2 regions of the Companilactobacillus sp. HBUAS56275 genome follow, and region 1 is predicted to be linked to the other one. Evidence: a T-box and tRNA genes for the amino acid it is inferred to sense, from the RefSeq annotation. Region 1 holds a T-box; the other holds one or more tRNA genes.
The links. The T-box of region 1 lies ahead of leuS (leucine--tRNA ligase). A T-box ahead of a tRNA ligase gene usually reads a tRNA of that ligase, here a tRNA-Leu.
Positions count from the first base shown of each region.

Region 2: it has a tRNA-Leu gene. The T-box ahead of leuS (leucine--tRNA ligase) is inferred to sense a tRNA for this amino acid. The anticodon was not compared.

Region 1 is NZ_JAYKKK010000001.1:758,793-768,092, reverse strand. It holds gene metK (methionine adenosyltransferase) at 1-1,006, shown strand, start outside; gene U8526_RS03550 (MDR family MFS transporter) at 1,081-2,556, shown strand; gene U8526_RS03545 (phosphatase PAP2 family protein) at 2,503-3,153, opposite strand; gene U8526_RS03540 (glucosaminidase domain-containing protein) at 3,235-4,506, shown strand; T-box leader at 4,501-4,716, shown strand; gene leuS (leucine--tRNA ligase) at 4,761-7,175, shown strand; gene U8526_RS03530 (putative polysaccharide biosynthesis protein) at 7,555-9,192, shown strand; gene U8526_RS03525 (NAD(P)H-hydrate dehydratase) at 9,267-9,300, opposite strand, start outside.
Region 2 is NZ_JAYKKK010000003.1:286,351-298,711, reverse strand. It holds gene U8526_RS07860 (hypothetical protein) at 1-326, shown strand, start outside; gene U8526_RS07855 (glycosyltransferase family 2 protein) at 319-1,299, shown strand; gene U8526_RS07850 (hypothetical protein) at 1,305-1,739, shown strand; gene U8526_RS07845 (SprT family protein) at 1,741-2,199, shown strand; gene U8526_RS07840 (cation-translocating P-type ATPase) at 2,874-5,624, opposite strand; tRNA gene U8526_RS07835 (tRNA-Leu) at 5,869-5,954, opposite strand; gene U8526_RS07830 (tRNA-dihydrouridine synthase family protein) at 6,067-7,059, opposite strand; gene U8526_RS07825 (helix-turn-helix domain-containing protein) at 7,348-8,199, shown strand; gene U8526_RS07820 (SLAP domain-containing protein) at 8,325-8,828, shown strand; gene U8526_RS07815 (SLAP domain-containing protein) at 9,160-9,672, shown strand; gene U8526_RS07810 (SLAP domain-containing protein) at 10,307-12,361, shown strand, end outside.

The DNA.
Region 1 (9,300 bases):
TGATATTCAAAGTGTTGTTCGTAAGACCATTACCGATATCGGTTATGATGGTTCTAACCCAGGATTTGATGGTAATAGTTGCGCCGTATTGGTAGCACTAGATGAACAATCTCCTGATATTGCACAAGGTGTTGATGACGCTCTTGAACGTCGTGATAACCACCAAGATGCTGATCCATTGGATCAAATTGGTGCTGGTGATCAAGGTTTCGTCTTTGGATTTGCCACAGATGAGACAAAAGAGTTCATGCCATTACCAATTTCTCTTGCTCACAAGTTAATGAGAAAGACTGCTGAAGTAAGAAAGAACGGTACAATTGATTACTTGATGCCAGATGCTAAATCACAAGTAACAATTGAATATGATGGTAACGATCATCCAGTTCGTGTTGATACAATTGTTATCAGTACGCAACATAAAGCTGAAGCTAGTTTGGATCAAGTCAAAAAAGACATCAAAAAGTATGTCATTGATGAAGTTGTTCCAAGTAACATGATTGATGATAAGACTAAGATCTTGATCAATCCTACCGGTCGTTTCGTTATCGGTGGACCAGAAGGAGACTCCGGACTTACAGGACGTAAAGTTATCGTCGATACTTACGGTGGCTTTGCTCGTCACGGTGGTGGTGCTTTCTCTGGTAAAGATGCTACTAAGGTTGACCGTTCAGCAAGTTATGCTGCAAGATATATCGCAAAGAATCTTGTTGCAGCAGGCGTTGCTGAAAAGGTTGAAATTCAAATTGCATATGCTATTGGTGTTGCCAGACCTGTTTCAATTCACGTTGATACATTCGGTACTAGTGACTTTTCAGAAGAACAAATTGAAGAAGTTATCAATAAGTTCTTTGACCTACGTCCACTAGGTATCATTAAGATGCTTGATCTACAAAGACCAATCTATAAGAAGACGGCCGCATACGGTCACTTCGGACGTACAGATATCGATTTGCCATGGGAAAAACTTGATAAAGTTGAAGATATTAAGAGTTTCTTGAAAATTTAATCGGTGATTACAGAGGCGTTCTTTAAAGTTTAAACTTTAGGGAAGGTCTCTTTTTTTATGGGAGGAGTTATTTAATGACACAAAAGAATCAATCAAATGTTGTAATTGTCACGATTGCCGTGTTTATTGCCACATTTATGACAGCGATAGAGGGTACGATCGTTTCGACAGCTATGCCAACCATTATTGGGAGTTTGCATGGGGTAAGTTTGATGAACTGGGTTTTCTCAATATATTTATTGATGACAGCCGTAGCAACACCAATTTATGGAAAATTATCCGATATCATAGGTCGAAAACCAGTATTGATGATTGGTTTAGTATTATTCGTTATTGGATCTACACTTTGTGCAATGTCTAATTCAATGTTGACATTAATTCTTGCACGTGTGGTTCAGGGTATTGGTTCAGGTGCCATTCAACCATTAACATTTACGATTATTGCTGATATTTATCCTTTGGAAAAACGTGCCAAAATTTTAGGATTTAACGGATCAGCCTGGGGAATTGCCGCTATTATTGCACCATTATTAGGTGGCTTTATTGTTGAAAAATTAAGCTGGCACTGGGTCTTTTTAATTAATTTGCCGGTTGGTTTACTGACAATGAGTTTGATCTGGTTATTCTTTAAAGAAGAAAAACGTGAACATGAGAAATTAAGAATTGATTACGCGGGAACTATTTTATTAATTATGATCTTATTGCCTTTAATGTTGGCACTACAAAATATAGGTAGTAGTAATGTTCTTTTACCAATTGGCTTGACAGTCGTTTCCATCGTTTCTATTTTCTTATTTATTCATGTTGAAAAGCATGTGGCGGATCCAATTCTGCCTTTGGAATTGTTTAAAAATAAAACTTTTGTTATTCAAAACTTGTTAGCCTTAATCGTTAGTGGTTTCCTAATTGGTTTTGAAGCTTATATTCCAACTTGGATGCAAGGAATCCTAGGCTTGAGCCCATCAATGGGTGGATTTGCTGTTACGCCTAGTTCACTGGTATGGATTTTTGGATCATTCTGGGCTGGAACTTTAATAAAAAAAATGGCACCCAATCGTGTCATTTACATAAGTCTTTTCTTTTTAGCTGTTGCTAATGGATTGTTGTTAATGGCTGGGCCTACGACGCCATTTATTTACTTCTGTGGCTTAGCTGCAGTGGCTGGACTTGGCTTTGGTTTAACAATCACAACAACAACTGTCACGGCTCAAACTGTTGTTGATCCTGAAAATGTTGGGGTAGCAACTAGTTTCAATACACTGTTGAGAACTATTGGTCAATCAATGATGGTCTCTGTTTACGGAATTATTTTAAATTCAGCTTTGGCACGAGGAGCAGCGGAAAACAAGAACATTTCGGTCGACATGATGAATAAATTGATTGATCCACAAACTGCAAGTTCCTTGCCACATCAGCTTTTGCCCAAAATGAGACAAATTCTTTTTTCAGGATTGCACAATATTTATGTCGCATCTCTTGTACTATTAGTGTTGGGTTTAATTCTTAATGCCTTTGAGCTGAAGAATCGAAAGATCCTTGGTTCTAAATAATAGAGTATTAAAAGTTATGATTATAGCTGCAAGGGTGTAACCACCTAGCACATCGCTGGGATAGTGAACCCCTAAAAAAATCCGGCTGTAACCAACGAGTAGTACCATAATAATTGTCATTATACTGATGATTGCTTTGATCTTTAGTTGCTTGAAAATATAAAGACTAATAATTAGAAGTGATATATATAATGCAAATGAGCTTGCTGAATGACCACTTGGAAAACTATAACCACCAGCATAAACATAATGGTAATGACTTGGTCTAGGTCGTTCTATTATGTTTTTTATTAGACTGTTGAATAGGGCAACGACGACTTTATTCAAGACTAAATAGATAGCTGCGTAATAATATTTTTTAACTACTAATAGGATAAAAAATATCGCTGCAATTGCTATTGTGGGAAATGTGTCGCCAAGGTTAGTGATTGGTCTGAAGATGCTAAGTGAAAATTGATTATGATGGTAAATTTGTTGTATAAAACTTGCATCGAAATTAGTAATGATTGAACTTTTTTGAGCCACATTTATACTCCAGAAAGTAAAAAATATTACTAAAATGATTAATAAAAGGGATAATTTTTTAGATATTTTCATAATTTTTAGTCTCTCTATTGTTTAAGATTTTGTTAAGAAATATAATAAAGTATAAAGACTTTGAGGGAGAGCAAAATACTTATGGTTATTACACGTCGTGAAAGAAAAATCGAAGATAGTCGATTGACTAGATTAAATAATAAAAGAAGCAAGAATGCAAACTTGCGTAAGAATATGACCATATTAGGTTCTAGTATGTTTGTTGGTGCTGCAGTAGCTGAAGTTGCCAATATCTCCACTCCAACGCCTGTTAAAGCTGAAGCTTTATCTGTAAATAATTTGTTATCTCAAAACTCAGCAGTTACAACTACTCCAGTAAGTTCAAAAGGTGTAGGAGATCAACAATTTATCGATTACATTGGTAACTCTGCTCGAAAGCTTGCCTCAAACAACGACCTTTATGCATCAGTTATGATTGCTCAAGCTATGATTGAAAGTGGCTGGGGAACTAGTGGCTTGGCTAGTGCTCCTAACTACAATCTATTTGGTATCAAGGGTGAATATGACGGTGCATCAGTTAATATGGGTACACAAGAAGATGATGGGACAGGAAATCTTTATTCAATCAGTTCTAACTTTAGAAAGTATCCTTCATATAAGGAATCACTAGAAGACTATGTTTCACTTTTAAGAGGTGGGACAACAGGTAATTCACAATTGTATGCCGGTGCTTGGAAGAGTAATACGGATTCTTATAAAGATGCCACAAAGTTTTTGACTGGCCGTTATGCTACCGATACGACATACGCTGATAAGTTGAATAGCATGATTGAAAAGTACAATCTAACGCAATTCGATGATGCATCTAATAAGACTTACACAGTTGCTGAAGGTGATACTTTACAATCAATCGCTGATAAATTTAATATTTCAGCTGAAGATTTGATGAATATGAATGACCTTAAGACTGATAATTATATTTATCCAGGCAAGACTTTAACTGTCAGCAAAGCTGCTACAACCGCAACATCAACGACTAATACAACTAACGGTGCAACGATGGTTAATACCGCTAATAAAACTGATAAAGATAGTGATGTTGGTAATGTTGGGGATGTCTATGGTAGCAAGCAAGCTCCAGTGGTTGTTCAAGATGAACGTAGTGGAGTAAAGAAGTACGTTCCATCTAACGATTCTGACTCAGATTCGAATGCAATTAATGTTCAAAATGATTATAGCAACAATAATTCTAATAATGATTCAACTGATGAAACTAAGAAGTCAGTTACCGTTCAAAGTGGCGACACAATCGACTCTATTGCTTCACAAGCTGGCACAACAATTGATAATATTAAGAAATTAAATAATCTTAATTCAGATTTATTAGTTGTCGGACAAACATTATTGGTATAAGATATAAAGCAACGGAAGTAGTAGATTATAAAAATACTATTCAGAAAGCGCATGGTGATGTGAATGCGTAGATTTTTATTTTCGAACTCGTCCACTAATCATAGTTGCCGAAACTAAGTAAGTGACTGCGTTTGATCCTCGTTAAGGATTTTGAGAGTCGTACTTATTTAGTGCGGAACTTAGGTGGTAACGCGATAACTCGTCCTATGATTAAATATTTAATCATAGGACTTTTTTTGTATAGGAGGAAAAATATGTACAATCACAACACCGTTGAAAAGAAATGGCAACAGTATTGGAAGGAACATGACACTTTCAAGACGACCAATGATCCCAACAAGAAGAACTTTTATGCTTTGGATATGTTCCCATACCCATCAGGACAAGGTCTTCACGTAGGACATCCAGAAGGATATACAGCAACAGATATTGTTGCTAGAATGAAACGTGCTCAAGGCTACAATGTTTTGCATCCAATGGGCTTTGATGCTTTTGGACTACCAGCTGAACAATATGCTTTGAATACAGGTCATACTCCAGCTGATTTTACAGAAAAAAATATTCAAAATTTCAAGCGTCAAATTAATTCATTAGGTTTCTCATATGATTGGGACCGTGAAGTTCAAACAACTGATCCTAAGTTCTATAAGTGGACACAATGGATCTTTGAACAAATGTACAAAAAAGGTTTAGCTTATGAAGCAGAAGTTCCCGTTAATTGGTCACCAGATCTAGGAACTGTTGTTGCCAATGAGGAAATCATTGACGGTAAGACAGAACGTGGTGGTTTCCCAGTTATCAGAAAACCAATGCGCCAATGGATGCTAAAAATTACGGCCTACGCTGACAGATTGATCGATGACTTGGATGATATCGACTGGCCTGAAAGTATTAAGGAAATGCAAAGAAACTGGATCGGTCGTTCAGTTGGAGCACAAATTACTTTCCCACTAGTTGATCATGATGAAAAGGTCAATATCTTTACTACAAGACCAGATACTGCTTTTGGTGTTCAATATATGGTTCTTGCACCAGAACATGAACTTGTTGATAAAATTACTACACCGGAACAAAAAACAGCTGTTGATGCATATAAGGAAGAAGTTTCCCACAAGTCAGATCTAGATAGAACTGATTTGAATGATGAAAAGACAGGTGTCTTCACTGGTGCCTATGCTATTAACCCTGTTAATGGTGATAAGATTCCGGTTTGGATTTCTGACTATGTTCTTGTTACATATGGTACCGGTGCTGTTATGGCTGTTCCAGCTCATGACGACCGTGATTATGCTTTCTCTAAGAAATTTAATCTACCAATGAAACAAGTTATTGAAGGTAATCTTGAAGATGGAGCAATTACTGGCGACGGTAAGCACATCAACTCTGACTTCTTAGATGGTTTGAACAAAGAAGATGCCATCAATCGTATGGTTGAATATCTAGAAGATAAGGGTATTGGTGAAAAGAAAGTCAATTATCGTCTACGTGATTGGGTCTTCTCTCGTCAAAGATATTGGGGTGAACCAATTCCTGTTATTCATTGGGAAGATGGTACAACTTCACTTGTTCCTGAAGATGAACTTCCACTTGTATTGCCAGAAGATGATGATATTAAGCCATCAGGTACTGGTGAAAGTCCACTAGCTAACTTAACTGATTGGGTAAATGTAGTTGATAAGAATGGTCGTAAAGGTCGTCGTGAAACTAACACAATGCCACAGTGGGCTGGTTCTTCATGGTACTACTTGAGATACATTGATCCACATAATGACAAGCAACTAGCTGATTACGATCTATTGAAACAATGGTTACCAGTTGATCTATACATCGGTGGTGCTGAGCATGCGGTTCTACATCTATTGTATGCAAGATTCTGGCATAAGGTATTGTATGACTTGGGTGTTGTCCCAACTAAAGAGCCATTCCAAAAGCTATATAACCAAGGGATGATCTTAGGTAAGGGTCACGAAAAGATGTCTAAATCAAAGGGTAACGTAGTTAATCCAGATGATGTCGTTGAACAATATGGTGCTGATACTTTGAGAACTTATGAAATGTTCATGGGTCCTTTGGATGCATCAATTGCATGGTCTGAAAATGGACTATCAGGATCAGCCAAGTTCTTGGATCGTGTTTGGAATCTCTTCATCAATGATGATGATTACAGTACATTGCGTGATGATTTCCTAACTGATGAAAATGACGGTAAACTTGATAAAGTTTACAATGAAACAGTTAAGAAAGTTACAGAAGATTACAATGCTTTACGCTTCAATACAGCCATTTCTCAAATGATGGTCTTTGTTAACGAGGCACATAAGGTTGATACAATGCCTAAGGCTTACGCTGAAGGATTAGTTAAACTCTTGGCACCGATTGCTCCTCATATGATGGAAGAAATTTGGAATAAACTAGGCCATTCTGAATCTATTTCATACGCTGCATGGCCAACATATGATGAAAGCAAATTGGTTTCAGATACAGTTGAGATAATCGTTCAAGTTAACGGAAAACTTAGAAATAAGTTGGAAGTAGCTACAGGAACAGCTAAAGATGAATTAGAAAAATTGGCACTTGCTGATGAAAAAGTTAAGAAGTTTACTGAAGGTAAGAATATTGTCAAAGTAATTGTTATTCCTAACAAGATCGTTAACATTGTTGTTAAATAACAAACAAAAAAGGCTTCGGAATTTTATTCCGAAGCCTTTTTAGGTTGAATATCAGACTAAATTGGACATTAAAGGGTGAGGGCTGATACTTGTATCAAATGAATAATTGCGTGAAACTACTTTTTTGTGTAAATGAATAATAATTTTTGCCTAAATATCCAACGAATAATATTCTATCATTAATTGGGTGGTGGAGAATAGCGATTTTTTTGTAAAATTGTCTGAAATTTTCAGGAAGCAAGAAAAATTAATTTGCTTTTTTAATAAATTAAGAGTAATTTAAAATTTTTAGGATGAGAACTTTGCTATAATTAAATGGATAGTTTTTAAGGTGGTGCAAGTTTTGGGCGGAAATAAAAGCCATGATGAAGAAGAAGTAATGCCAGTAATGGATCCCGAAGTATCGTCTCAAGATACGATGTTAAAGGGTTCAGCCTGGATGACAGCTGGTAGTATTTTTTCTCGTATTTTAGGTGCAATATATATTATTCCATGGATGGCATGGATGGGTTCTGATTATCCAGCAGCTAATGCTTTATTTGCAAAAGGATATAATATCTACAGTTTATTCTTGATTGTTTCGACAGCCGGAATTCCGGGTGCTATTTCAAAACAGATTTCTCATTACAATGCTTTGGATCAGTATTCAACTGGTAATAAACTATTTAAACATGGACTCAAGATTATGACGTTCATGGGTGTTATCTTTGGAGCAGTGATGTTCTTTGGAGCACCAGTTTTAGCAACGTTATTTACTGATGGTGACCCACGAAGTATTCCAGTTATCAAATCATTAGCGGTAGCTGTTTTGATTATTCCAGTTTTGAGTATTCTTAGAGGGTATTTACAAGGTTATTCAGACATGGCACCGTCGGCTATTTCACAATTTATTGAACAAATTGCACGTGTAATTTATATGTTGATAGCGACTTATTTGATTATGGTAGTTAATAAAGGAAGTTATATTAACGCCGTTGTTCAATCAACATTTGCTGCTTTTATCGGTGCGGCGGTTGCTATTGCTATTTTAGTTCTAGCAATTCTCAAAAAATTACCGAAACTGAGGCAACTTTCTAGAAACAGTAAACCTGTTGAGAATTTAGATGAAAGAAACTTCACGCGTGAAATCTTTGAACAAGCGGTACCATTCATTATTTTAGATGCCGGTATTACATTCTTTAACTTGTTTGATCAATCAACATTTAATCAATTTATGCGAATGTTTGTTAATGCTACAGGAGCTCAATTGGATAACTACTATTCATTATTTGGATTCCAAGCTAACAAATTAATTATGATCATCGTTTCCTTATCTTCAGCAATGGCTGTAACGGCTGTTCCAATTTTGTCTGGATTATACTCCAAAGGTGATAAGGCAAAGATTGAAGATCAGATTTCGAATACTTTGGAATTGTTCTTCTTCATTATGATTCCAGCTTCATTAGGGATGTACGCTGTAGCTCAGCCATTATGGACGACATTTTATCGTTATGATGCATTGGGTGTTCTGATGTTACAATTTTCATCGGTTATCTCTATTCTGTTAGGGCTTTTCACCGTTCTTTCCGCCGTTTTACAGGCGCTATATCGCAACAAATTGGCAATTAAATATTTCGTTTATGGCTTTATTGTTAAGGTGGTTGTGCAATTGCCAATGATTGGAATTTTCCATGAATTTGGTCCGTTGGTGGCAACGAGTATCGGTATGGCTGTAGTTTCTTGGTTGATGCTAAGAGAATTACACTCGAGTTACCCATTCCAGACTGGTAGACTTTCACGTCGAATTAGTGGAATTATTTTGTTCTCGTTGATCATGTTCATTTCAGTGATGTTCGTTAACTGGGTTGTCTTCCACTTCGTTGGCAATTCAGATCGAATCATCAGTGTGGTAGTTCTGATTCTTGAAGCAGGTCTTGGTGGAGTGATTTACGGCTACTTGGTACTTAAGACATCGTTAGCCGATAAGATATTGGGTTCAAAGGTAGCAGGTATTAGAAGAATTTTTAATATTAAATAAAATTTAGATACTAAATGAAAACAGCTCCTATTAAGTTGTTCAAGTACAATGTCTTGAATAGTTAATAGGGGCTGTTATTTTGTTTGACCAAACTTTTTCATATATTTA
Region 2 (12,361 bases), on a different contig from region 1:
CAATGGCAATTGATTTTACAGAATTTGGTAAAATCCATTCATTAAGGATGGATAATTTAGTAAAATTATTAGGGTACATGGGTAGCGTTATATTGATAATCTTTTCCTGGATTGGTTCGTTGAGTCTATTTAAGCGAAAGATTGATAACAAGGTTTTCTTGATCTTATTACCACTAATGGCCTACGCCGTTGTACAATTATTAATTGAAGTTCAAGGTAGATACCGACTTGAATTCTTGCCAGTAATCGCTGTTTTGGCGGGAATTGGTTTGTATAGTTGCTTTGATTGGATCAAATCAAGACGGGAGAAGAAGTTAGATGTCTGATGTATTTAAATTAAGCATTGTTGTTCCATGTTATAACGAAGAAGAAGTTTTACATGAAACTACTAAAGAATTGACAGCCATTATTCAGGGCTTAGTGACTGATAATAAAATTTCTAAAGATAGTAAGATTGTGTTTGTCGATGATGGTAGTAAAGATAAGACTTGGCAATTGATTTCTGAATTCTCAAAAGAACATTCTTCCGTTTCAGGAGTTAAGTTGAGCCGTAACTTTGGACATCAAGGAGCATTACTGGCTGGTGTAACGACTGCTTCTAATGATTCAGATGCCGTTATAACGATAGATGCTGATTTGCAAGATGATGTTAATGCTATTCCTAAGATGGTTGACGAATATCTAAATGGTGCAGAAGTTGTTTATGGAGTAAGAAACAATCGTGATACCGATACGGCCTTTAAACGTGGAACCGCTGAAATGTTCTATCGTTTCATGGGATTCTTAGGTGTCAAAATAGTACCTGATTCAGCCGATTATCGTTTGATGAGTCAACGTGCTTGTAAAGTTTTGCTAAGTTATCGTGAGCGTAACTTGTTCTTGCGTGGAATCGTACCTTTAGTAGGATTCAAATCTGCTAAAGTTTACTATGCTCGTAAGGAAAGATTTGCTGGGGAATCAAAGTATCCATTGAAGAAAATGATCAAGTTTGCCATGGATGGAATCACTTCATTTTCAATCGTGCCAATCAAAATGATCATGGGATTAGGATTTTTCATCGTTTTGATCAGTATCGTGTTGTTGATTTATAGTTTGGTTCAAAAAATCAATGGCAACGTGGTCAATGGTTGGTCGTCACTAATGATATCAATCTGGGCCCTTGGTGGTGTACAATTGATTAGTATTAGTGTGATCGGTGAATATGTTGGCAAAATCTTCAGTGAAGTTAAACAACGTCCAAGATTTACCATCGAAAGAGATATTTATACTGAAAAAACGCAAGAAGAAAATAAGAGGTAACTATTATGAATGCCGCACAAAAAAGAGCTATGCAATATGGTAATTTGATCAATAATACCGTTAATACAATTCAAGAAGAACAAGATAAATTAAATCCAGAATTCGAAAAAATTCGTGACGCTTTGGATCGTAGCAAAGTTGATCAATTAGACGATGTTGAATATACAAAGATTCAAAAGAATTTTGCTGAAGGAACAAAGAGATATCAAGAAACTCTAGCTAATTTGGAAAAAAGTAAAGCTCCTGCAAGATTGATGGGAACTCATATTAATTTAGTTTCAGCTTTTAGAAAATACGTTGAAGCCTGTGCTGCTATGACTGATAGTATTGGCGATGATAAGAATATCGATCGTCATGAGTTTGATGAATCAGAAAAAGCCCAAGATGATGCTATGGACAAGTTTTCAAAATTAATTCAAAAGTTGACGAACTTAGCTTAATATGACTGATTCAGAATTGAATGAGTTGGTAAAAAAGGTTTCCCAAGAGTATTTTGGGAAGCCTTTTGTTCACCAAGCATATTTTAATAATCGTCTAAAAACGACCGGTGGTCGCTTCCATTTAAAAGATCGAAATATTGATATTAACCCTAAAGTTTATCAGCAATTTGGAGAAGAAGCTTTGGTAGGCGTTATCAAGCATGAGCTGTGCCATTATCATTTGTATAACGATGGCTTTCCAGCTCAACATCGAGATCGTAATTTTAAAGTTCTTTTGAAACAGGTTGGTGGGTCGAGATATTCTCCAATTCAAAGACAAAGAAGAAAGAAAAATTACCATCTATATCAATGTACCAAATGCCAAACAGAGTATTATCGAGTTAGAAAAATTAATACTAAACGTTTCGTCTGTGGCAAATGTCATGGGAAACTTGAGTATTTGAGAGATGTTAGTGCTTAAAAAGATGTCAATTAGGGTAGTTTAAAATGCCCGTCGGCCGTAGAAAATCTGTGGGCCACTGGAACGTGGTGGACACGGCTTGAAGCTAATGATTTTTCACAGAGTGAAAAATCATGGATCTCCAAGTCCGGTCTTCTACTAACCTTGCTGACGCAAGCTAAGTAGAATTTCACCACTTAGGGCCCACAGATTTTCTACGGCCGACTATATTTCGGGTTCTAGTTATTACCAGTTGGAGTTACAGTGATTGAATATTTTTTATTATTAAGGCATGTTTCCATATACAAATGGGAGCATGCTTTTTATTTTTCCCAATTTGGATAAGCAGAAATGATATTTAAACAAAAAGTACTCCATAATTATCAGACTTCTTGTCTAACGAATATGGAGTACTGGTCATAGGAGCTATTATTTTGATTCAAAGGTAATTCACAAAATGAAGGATAAATAATTTATCTCAAACCAAACAGTAGAAATACTCTTTAGTCCGGAGCAAAAACTGGGAATACCTTCAGCTGCAAAATTATTGTTATCGGCTTTGCCGATTACAATAAGGCCGATTTTGGAAATCCATTATTTTGCACGAAGTGTAAAATAATTAGTTTCAAAACGTGCCTGCAGCGTTCCAAGGTATTCCCAGTTTTTGTGGAGGACGGGAACCTAAATACTATCTTTTACCATATTTTAATTTTGAAGATTTCCTTCAATCCAGACAGAATAAAGGTTGGTAACGCTGGAATAAAGATCACCATTAAGTAAACTATTCCTGGCAATTGTGCTGTTCCCATCACCATATTAAAGAATGGAATGGCAGTCACTAAGATAGAACTGATTCCTGCAAATAAAACAGCTACGATGAGGTGCTTATTCTCGAATGGATTTCTTCTGAAAATTGATTTGGAACTACGTGCATCGAAAACGTGCCATAGTTGACCGAATACTAATGTTAAAAAGGCTACTGTCTGAGCTTGTTGAGCAGTTGCTCCCATTTGAGCAGCCCAGGCGAAACCTAGATAAACCATGGCTCCCATAATTGATCCACGAATCAAAACTCTGGACCAAGTGTGATTTGCTAAAATTGATTCATTGATATCACGCGGTTTTTCTTTCATAATATCTGATTCAGCGACATCATAACCTAAAGCAAATGAAGGTAGGGAGTCACTGATCATATTGACCCATAATACCATCAAGGCACTCAGAGTGGCTGTGCCTGCAGGTACTTGACCTACTGTTTGGGTAAAGAATAGGCCAAATAATAGAGAAGATACTTCCGCCACATTAGTGGTTAATTCATGGCGCATAAAGTTTTTAATATTAGCGTAAATCATGCGGCCACTACGAACAGACTTTTCAATTGTCGTGAATTTATCATCTAGCAAAATCAAATCTGCGGAATCTTTGGTAACTTCAGTTCCTGTAATACCCATGGCAATTCCGATATCGGCGGCTTTTAGAGCAGGAGCATCGTTTACTCCATCACCAGTCATTGCTACGACTTGTTTGTGGCGTTGCAACTGTTTAATGATTCGTTGCTTATGTTCAGGAGTAACGCGTGCGTAGATATTAGTACCAATAACGGCATTGAATAAGTCATCGTCAGTCATGTCTTCAATTTCTGACCCCTCAATTACACGAGCTTTTTTTGATTTAACAATTCCCAGATCATAAGCGATTGCTCGTGCTGTTTGTGCGTGGTCTCCAGTGATCATAACTACTTCAACCTTAGCGTCATTCAGTGCTTGCACAGATTGTTTGACCTCTGGACGTGGAGGGTCGATGATTCCCGCTACACCAACAATTGTTAGTTGATGTTCTAATTCTTCCACGCTGCTAGTTTGAGCTTCTCGTTTTGTCAGGTCACGATAGGCTACAGCTAAGGTTCTAAGGGCCTTTTTAGCATAATTATCTACGATTTCTTCAAACTGTTTACTTTGAGAACTAGGAATAATTTCACCGTTTTGTAAAATGTTTTGACTGTTTTGTAATAAAACATCCGGTGCACCTTTAGTGTATAAACGATAACCGGTATCAGTTTGGACCACGACACTCATCATTTTACGATCACTCGTAAACGGTAAAGTTCTCACTAATTTATTTTGACTAGCAAGTGTTTCTTTTGTGACACCAGCTTTTTGTCCTAAAACGTGCAAAGCAATTTCAGTAGGATTACCAAATGGTTTGAATACACCATCAACTTCTTTGACACTTGCTTCATTACATAAAACTGCACCTGCTAAAAATAAAGAATTGCGATTAATTTTTTGCCCAACGTCATTTTTGATCGAGCCGTTAGGTTCATATCCCAATCCTTCAACCTGATAAGTTGCGTTTCCGTCATAAAAATTGGTTACGGTCATTTGATTTTGTGTTAGAGTACCGGTTTTGTCGGAACAAATGTAGGAGGTACTTCCTAAAGTTTCTACGCTATCGAGTGATTTGATAAGTCCATTGTTCATGGCTGTTTTAGTAGCCCCAATAGTTAAAACAATGGATAAAACAATTGGCATCGCATCAGGTATCGAAGCAACTGCTAAAGAAATTGACGTTGATAAAACTGAAGTTAACGATGCTATACTTAATTCTCCAGCTTTAATAATTCCTATAACAAAAGTCATTAAAACGATTGCACCAGAAATCTTCATCAACGTACCAGTTAATTTTCTGATAGTGATCTGTAATGGTGAAACTTTTGTATCAGTGTTTTGGATCATCGAAGCAATATTTCCTAATTCCGTATTACTGCCGACGCCAACGACGATTCCGACTCCTTGACCGTTAGAAACAGTTGATCCGGAATATCCCATGTTGGTTCGATCAGCTAATTGAATTTCATCCGCAATAGCTTCAGTATCTTTGGAGATAGCGTCGGCTTCTCCTGTCAGATGGGATTCAATAACTTGTAGCTCGGAACTTTTGATCCAGCGAACGTCGGCTTCAACGAAATCACCCATTTTTACTTTGATGATGTCGCCGACTACAATTTCTGAGGTCGGAATTGTTTGCCATTCGTGATTTCTTAAGACAACACTGGTTCGATTATCCATTTCTCTTAAGGCATCCAAGCTTTTTTTAGTACTCATCTCTTGGAAAAAGACGATCGAGGCGTTGATAATTACCAAAATAAAGATTGCACTGGCCTCATACAAGGCTTCTTTTCCGTGTTGAACGTTATTTTGGATTTTAAAAGCGTATAGGGAACTCATCAGTGATAAGATGATGGCTCCCAATAAAACAATTACGATAGGTTCTTTGAAACCTTGGAGAAAAATTTTCCAAGCTGGGTCTTCATTTTTCTCATCCAGTTTATTTGCGCCATATAGTTTACGATTTTGTTGGACTTGTTCATCATTAAGGCCACGCGTTGAATCGACTAATAGCTTGTCTAGTACATCTGAAGTTGTTAGTTGATAGAATTTGTTCAGAAAATCAGTCCTTTCATATTTATTCCAAAAAAATAGACCTTGATAATTTCTTCTCTTAAGAACGAATTATCAAGGTCGGATAGCTTGAATGTTATTCGCCTACAATTAATGATAGCAAGCAAATATACGTCATGTCAATTTAGGCGCTTAGATTATAGGTGAATAATTTTTTAAAAAGTGACTCAATCAATGAAAAAAAGGGCACAAAAAAAGCAGCTGAACAATCGTCCAACTACTTTAGTAGTGCGGGTAAGAAGATTCGAACTTCCACGGAGGAAACCCTCCACAAGATCCTTAGTCTTGCGCGTCTGCCAATTCCGCCATACCCGCATGCAACAGAGAATATTATACATATAATCAAAAAAATTATCAAGATGATTATGAGTACTTTCTTGTGGTTGATTAAATCAGTGTTTTTTTAATTCGATTGGAACCTTGCTTATTATTTCTTGTTTTGAAAATCATCCAAGATTTGGCGAACTTCATCAGTTGATTTAGCATTCATCATATCATTACGTAGATCAGTTGCCCCAAGTTCTGGTCGAGCATAGATTTTGAAGAATCTCTTTAATGATGGAAAACGTGGTACGTCATAGTGTTGTGAGAAATCATCGAAGAGATCTAACTGTAATCGAAGTAGATTCAATAGTTCATCTAGGGAATGAGTTTGAGGTTCTTTTTCAAAAGCAAATGGATTAGCAAAGACGCCACGTCCAATCATAATTCCATCGAGCCCGGGGTGTTCTTGAGCTAGTTTTACTCCGGCTTGATAGTCGGGAATGTCACCGTTAATTTGTAAAAGTGTTTCTGGCGAAATTTCATTACGTAATCTGATTAGGTCATCAATAACTTCAAAATGTGCCGGAACTTTACTCATTTCCATTTTGGTACGTAAGTGAACTGTTAAGAGTTCAACATGTTGATTAAGTAGGTGAGGAATCCACTCTTTGTATTCCTCCAATTTACTGTAACCTAAACGTGTTTTAATACTAACGGCTAGTCCTGAATTTTTTGCGGCAGACACAATGTTATCAATTTTTTCTGGATTACGGATTAGAAAAGTACCACCGTGATTTTTAATGACAGTCTTATCCGGACAACCGGTATTGATATCGATTGCTTTGAATCCTTTATTTTTTAAAACTTGAGTGCCATTCTCGAAATCTTCGGGAACATCTCCCCAAAGTTGTACAACTGGAAAACTTTTTTCTCGTGGGTCAATGTACAAACGTCCATCGACGGGGAATTTGGTGGTAGGGTCGGTAATACCTTTAGCGTAGACGAACTCGCTGAAGAAAATGTCTGGAGCAGCGGCCTGGACAATTACTTGTCTAAAAACAGTGTTGCTGACGGCCTCCATTGGTGCCATTGAAAAGAATGGACGATTTTCCTCTTTAGCTTGAGTTGCTATTTGTGACCAGAATGATTTTGTCACAGTTGGTTCCTCCTTATTTGAATCACAATACTCTTATGATACTAGTTTCTGAATTTTGACGCTAATATCTAAACCTAGATGATTTTAGCCCGTAGACCAATTATTGTAAATAAAAAATTAATTCGACAAAATTTTACAAAAGGCGCGTTGAAACGCTTGCGTTTTCTGGGTTTTAATCGAATTATATATTAATATTTGTTTAGAACTTAATACAATATTTTTTAACAAATGAATATATTTTTTATTGAGGTGTTATAGTAATATTGATTAAATATCAATATTAGATAGATGGGAGTGTTGTTCTTGTTTCTTGGATCTATTATTTATAATAAAAGACGAGAAATGAATTTGACGCAAATTGAGCTTGCCAACGATATTTGCACTCAAAACACTATTAGTAAAATTGAAAAACACAATATAGCACCGACGGTCAATATTTTAATTAAGATCTGTCTCAAGTTAAATTTGTCATTGAATGATGTGTTCAGTGATTTTGCTAACAAGGATTCAGATAAGGGTGAGAGTATCTTAGATAAAATTGAAAAAGATGCTCTAATGGGTGAATTAACAGATATCGATACTAAGTTGTCGAATTTACAGGGAAAACTGAATGATAACGATATGAAACAATACGAGTTGATTACTGGTGTTATAGATTATCGCGAGGGTAAGACTGACAGTTCATTGTTTACCTTGGATAAAGTTTTGCAACTAACGAAGTCGGCGGATAATGATGTTTATACATTATTAGCTTATTTGTTTAAAGGTTTAGATTATTTGAGTCAAAATCATGTCGATCGGGCACAATATTATTTTCAAATGATCAGTGATGCTTTGAAAGAGAGTACTGATATTCAGAATGCCAATGAATTAGAAGTACTTTTTGTCTGCAAGACCTTGGCTAAATCTTATAATGAAATGGAACTTTATAAGAAAGCCTATCAATTCAGTCGTTGTGGATTGAATTATGCTCAAGAAAAACATATTTCTTATTTTCTTGATGAATTGAATTACGATGCGGCTGTGGCCAGTAAAGGGTTTGATGAAAAGTCAGAAAAGTATGAAGATTATTTCAATCTTGCTTATTATTTGGCCAAAGTTAATCACAATGAAGAGTTACTGACAGTTATAAACCATTAGGAATAGTCTTAATGGCTTATTTTTTTCGGATAATTTTTAAATTAAAAGTGTACGAATTTTTTGTAAAAAAATGTTTAAACAAATTATACTATGCTTGGTCTAAGGAGACTAAGGAAGTATAAATTATGAGAAGAAAAGTGATTGTAGCCTTTCTGGTTGCGTTGATGAGCTTTACTTTTTCAATTTTATCCGTCCAAAGTGTCAAGGCTGAGTCCGTAACTAAAGGCAGTTATGTTGAAGTGTACGCAAAAAAAGCTGAACTTTATAGTTCATCAGGCCGCAAATTAGGCATTTATGAACCGAAGAACAGCGATTGGTATCTTGGTAATACAATTAAAATTTCTGGGAAGGATTTTTATCAAGTAGCTACGGATGAGTACCTAAGTTCCGATGATAGTTATGTCTACCACAATAGACCGGAGATCATCACTGTAAGTAACGATGGGGATGTACCGGTTTATAACAGCAAGCTTGTTGAGAGTACAGAAGTTGCATTAGGACCAGGAACATCCTGGTATTCTGATCGAATCATTTACGCATCAGGTGGAATGCCGTTTGTTCGGGTGGCAACGGATGAATACGTAGGAATGTGGTACGTTGTTCAACAAAAATTTACACAAAGATTATAGTTTCTAAGAAAGGGATATCCATTTTTATTAACGGAATATCCCTTTTTTTATGAAAAAATCTTATATTTTAGCAATGTTGTTAGACTGGGCTGGAATATCGCTTATATAAAAAAATTGATAAAAGTATATGTCATTATAGGTAAATATATGTTGAAAATTCTGCGGAATCCTTGTACTATTAAGTTGCCTATAAAATGCCAATAAAAGAAATAGGCAACGTGTGAATTAAATATAGATTTATTTTATATACAAGAATCAATCTTATGTACGCTATTTTTATGCCAAAAAATAGCTAGGAGATTACTTTATTAGATATAGTGAGGAAAATATTATGAAGAAAACAATCGCATTTTTAGTATGCGCAATACTAGGTAGTAGTGTCGCCACAGCAACTGCAGTTACTGATGTTAATGCCGACTCAGTAACAAAGGGGAATTATGCACAAGTTACAGAAACAGCTGCTCTTTACGACCAAAACGGTAATAAAACTGATACTTCCGTTCAAAAGGACAGTACATGGAAAGTAAATAAATTACAAAAGATCAACGGTAATGAGTATTTCCAAGTTGCCCCTAATCAATTTTTGAGTACAAATGATGGTTTTGCATACAAAAAACGCCAGATGACTATTAAGGTTCAATCATCTGACGATAAGGACTATGTACGAGTTTATGATCATAATTTGAAACAAAGAACAGACGTATCACTTGCATCCGGATCTAAGTGGTACTCCGACTCTGCAATTTATACGTCTCAAGGAATGCCATTTTTAAGAGTTGCTACAGATCAATACGTTGCCATGTTTGATGTTACTGAACAACAATATACAGCTTCCATTAATTAGTTTAATACGTGTGTGTGAATTATTAGTTTAAGATGTTTGTGGTATGCCGACCACTTACATCTTTTTTTATTTTATATATCAATCATTATGTACACTGCCATATGTACGATTAACTTTTATTAGATATATGAGGTGTTTCCTTATTACAAGAGATAGTGTACTATCGTTTCGATCTTGTTTGGATTCACTTTTTGTAAAAAGCTTTTTCCAGAAGTGGAATAAAATTATCGATTATAAATAAAATGCAATATTTTTGATTGAATAAATTATAAAACACAATATTGGTCTAGTCCTCACTGCAAGTATACCTCTAAATCTACTTAATTGGTATATTCCAGTGAGGATTTTTGATTTCGCACATGTTTATTAGTGATTTTTGAAAACAGTGATAGAAATTAATTAATAATGTGCAATATTATGCAATTCTCATCTTGGAAAACTTTTGAAATATAAAAATAATTGTTATCATTTTGATCTTAGACGAATGGTCTATGATACTTTGAAAATTCTATAGTAATTGGTATGACTGGCTTAAGAGGGTATTTTATATAAATATTGAATGATTCATATCTGTGGTATATGAGTAATCTATGACTTAGTATCTGTCTGAAATACAGAAAAGAGTGATAAAAATATGCTATTGGATAAGAAATATATTTATTTAGGTGCTTCATTATTTTCAGCAGCAATCTTAGCATCGCTGTCTACTCAAAATGCTAAGGCTGATACAACAAGTGTTAGTCCTTCGACGACTGATCCGGCAAGTTCAGTGACTGATAAAACTAGTACGGATCCAACAAAATCCAATGATACTAGTGTAACGGCTTCAAATACAACACAAGTGGTTGTAGCAAAGCCCACGACTTCGGGAGTAAAACCAGTTAGTGCCACACTTGTGACACCGGAGACCACAACTATTTCGACAGCCTCGACAGCTAGTCCAACATTAAGTACAACACCAACAAGTACCGTGGCTACTCCGAGCACGACGGCTGCAACAACGAGTACGGTAACAGGTAGTAGTACGACTTCGGGTTCAACTGCAAGTACTACACCTAGTTCAACTACGACTTCAAGTACATCTCCAGTAAAAAGCAGCAGCATTACCACCAGTACGACAATCAATTTAACCGGTGGTCCAACGACCACACCGGAAACAAAACCAACAACTCCAAGTACCACAGCTCCAACAGGTCCTTATGCATTGCCAAGTAACGTGACTGACAATACTGTAGTAAATTTCACTGATCCGTTCTTAAATTATATGGTTAAGAAAGAATTTGGCTTGCAATCAACTGATCCACTGACCGTCGCTACTATTAAAGGATTTAGTGGCAATATTTTGAACTTAGTAGGTGACTTCTATTATGGAAATATGCCGAAGTCTGTAACTAGTACGAACGTAACCAGTTTTGACGGTATGCAATATTTATCCTATTTACCATCTTCGACTGAAATAGCTTTGACGGTAAATGTTTCATCGGATTCTACATCTAATCCCGATTTGACTCCTATGAATGGTTTGAAATTCGAATCATTTGATTTATTCGGTAATTATAGTGACCCCTTATATAAAGAAATTCCTCTCAGTCAAATTCCTAAGTTAAATATAAGTAATGTTGATGAATTAGGATTTCATGGGGACGGAGATATAGCTGCCAATGCTGGTCTTAACAATAAAGAGTTGGCAATGATGGCACCAACAATTGTAGAACTTGCTAACAAGGGTGCGGCCATCTATATAGGTAATTCTTCAATTACTGACTTTTCTCCATTAAATGGAATTGATCAAACTAAAAATTCATACATAAATGTTATCAATAATGTTTACGATCCTACTCCGGTTCATGCAGTGGTTAAGCAACCAATTAGTTTCACGGCAACGCATATTGAAGGTCTCTATGGCAATGATTTATCTACAGGATATGATTATTCGACTTCTGTTCCTGCCGCAGACTTGTCTGAAAACAATCTTGAACATATTAGTGGTGACGAATATAAATTAAGTAATGCTGATCCTTCGTCCAATCTTTTAACCTATGGATATTTGAATGATTATTCCAAATCTGATTCTTATATTCATACAACTTACGGTACGGTTACATTTATTTATGCAGGTACAATGGCACGTCCAATTCTTTGGCAAGATCATCCCAATGTCACACTTAACTATGAGAATGAGGATGGCTCACCAATCATTACTAATGGCACTCGTTTAACTAAGGTGGCCAATGGGACAACAATTGGAGATGCATATGATTTAACATCTGATGCTCAATTAGCTGGATACAAATTTGTCGGCGATTTGGATTCATTGAAGGGCAATTACACTCAAGATCCACAAGTTATTGATTTAAGATTCAAAGCAGATCCCGTTGTTACACCACCTGTTACAACACCAACAACCACCCCTTCAACGGCAGTTTCAAATAAACCAGCTTCAATTACAAGAAGCGATGTTGACTTGCCGGTTTTGGCCGTGTCTGCTAAACCAGTTTATACTTATGACTCAACTGGTACACCTACAGGTAAACAAGTAGTTTTGACGGATACTACTATTAAGGAGTCAGCTAATATAAATGGTGATTTATACTATCAAATTGGACCTGATGAGTGGGTTTTGGCTGATAGTTATAATCCATATGTAGCTGAAACTGGTGTCGTTAAAACCCTTGATGGTGCTTATACG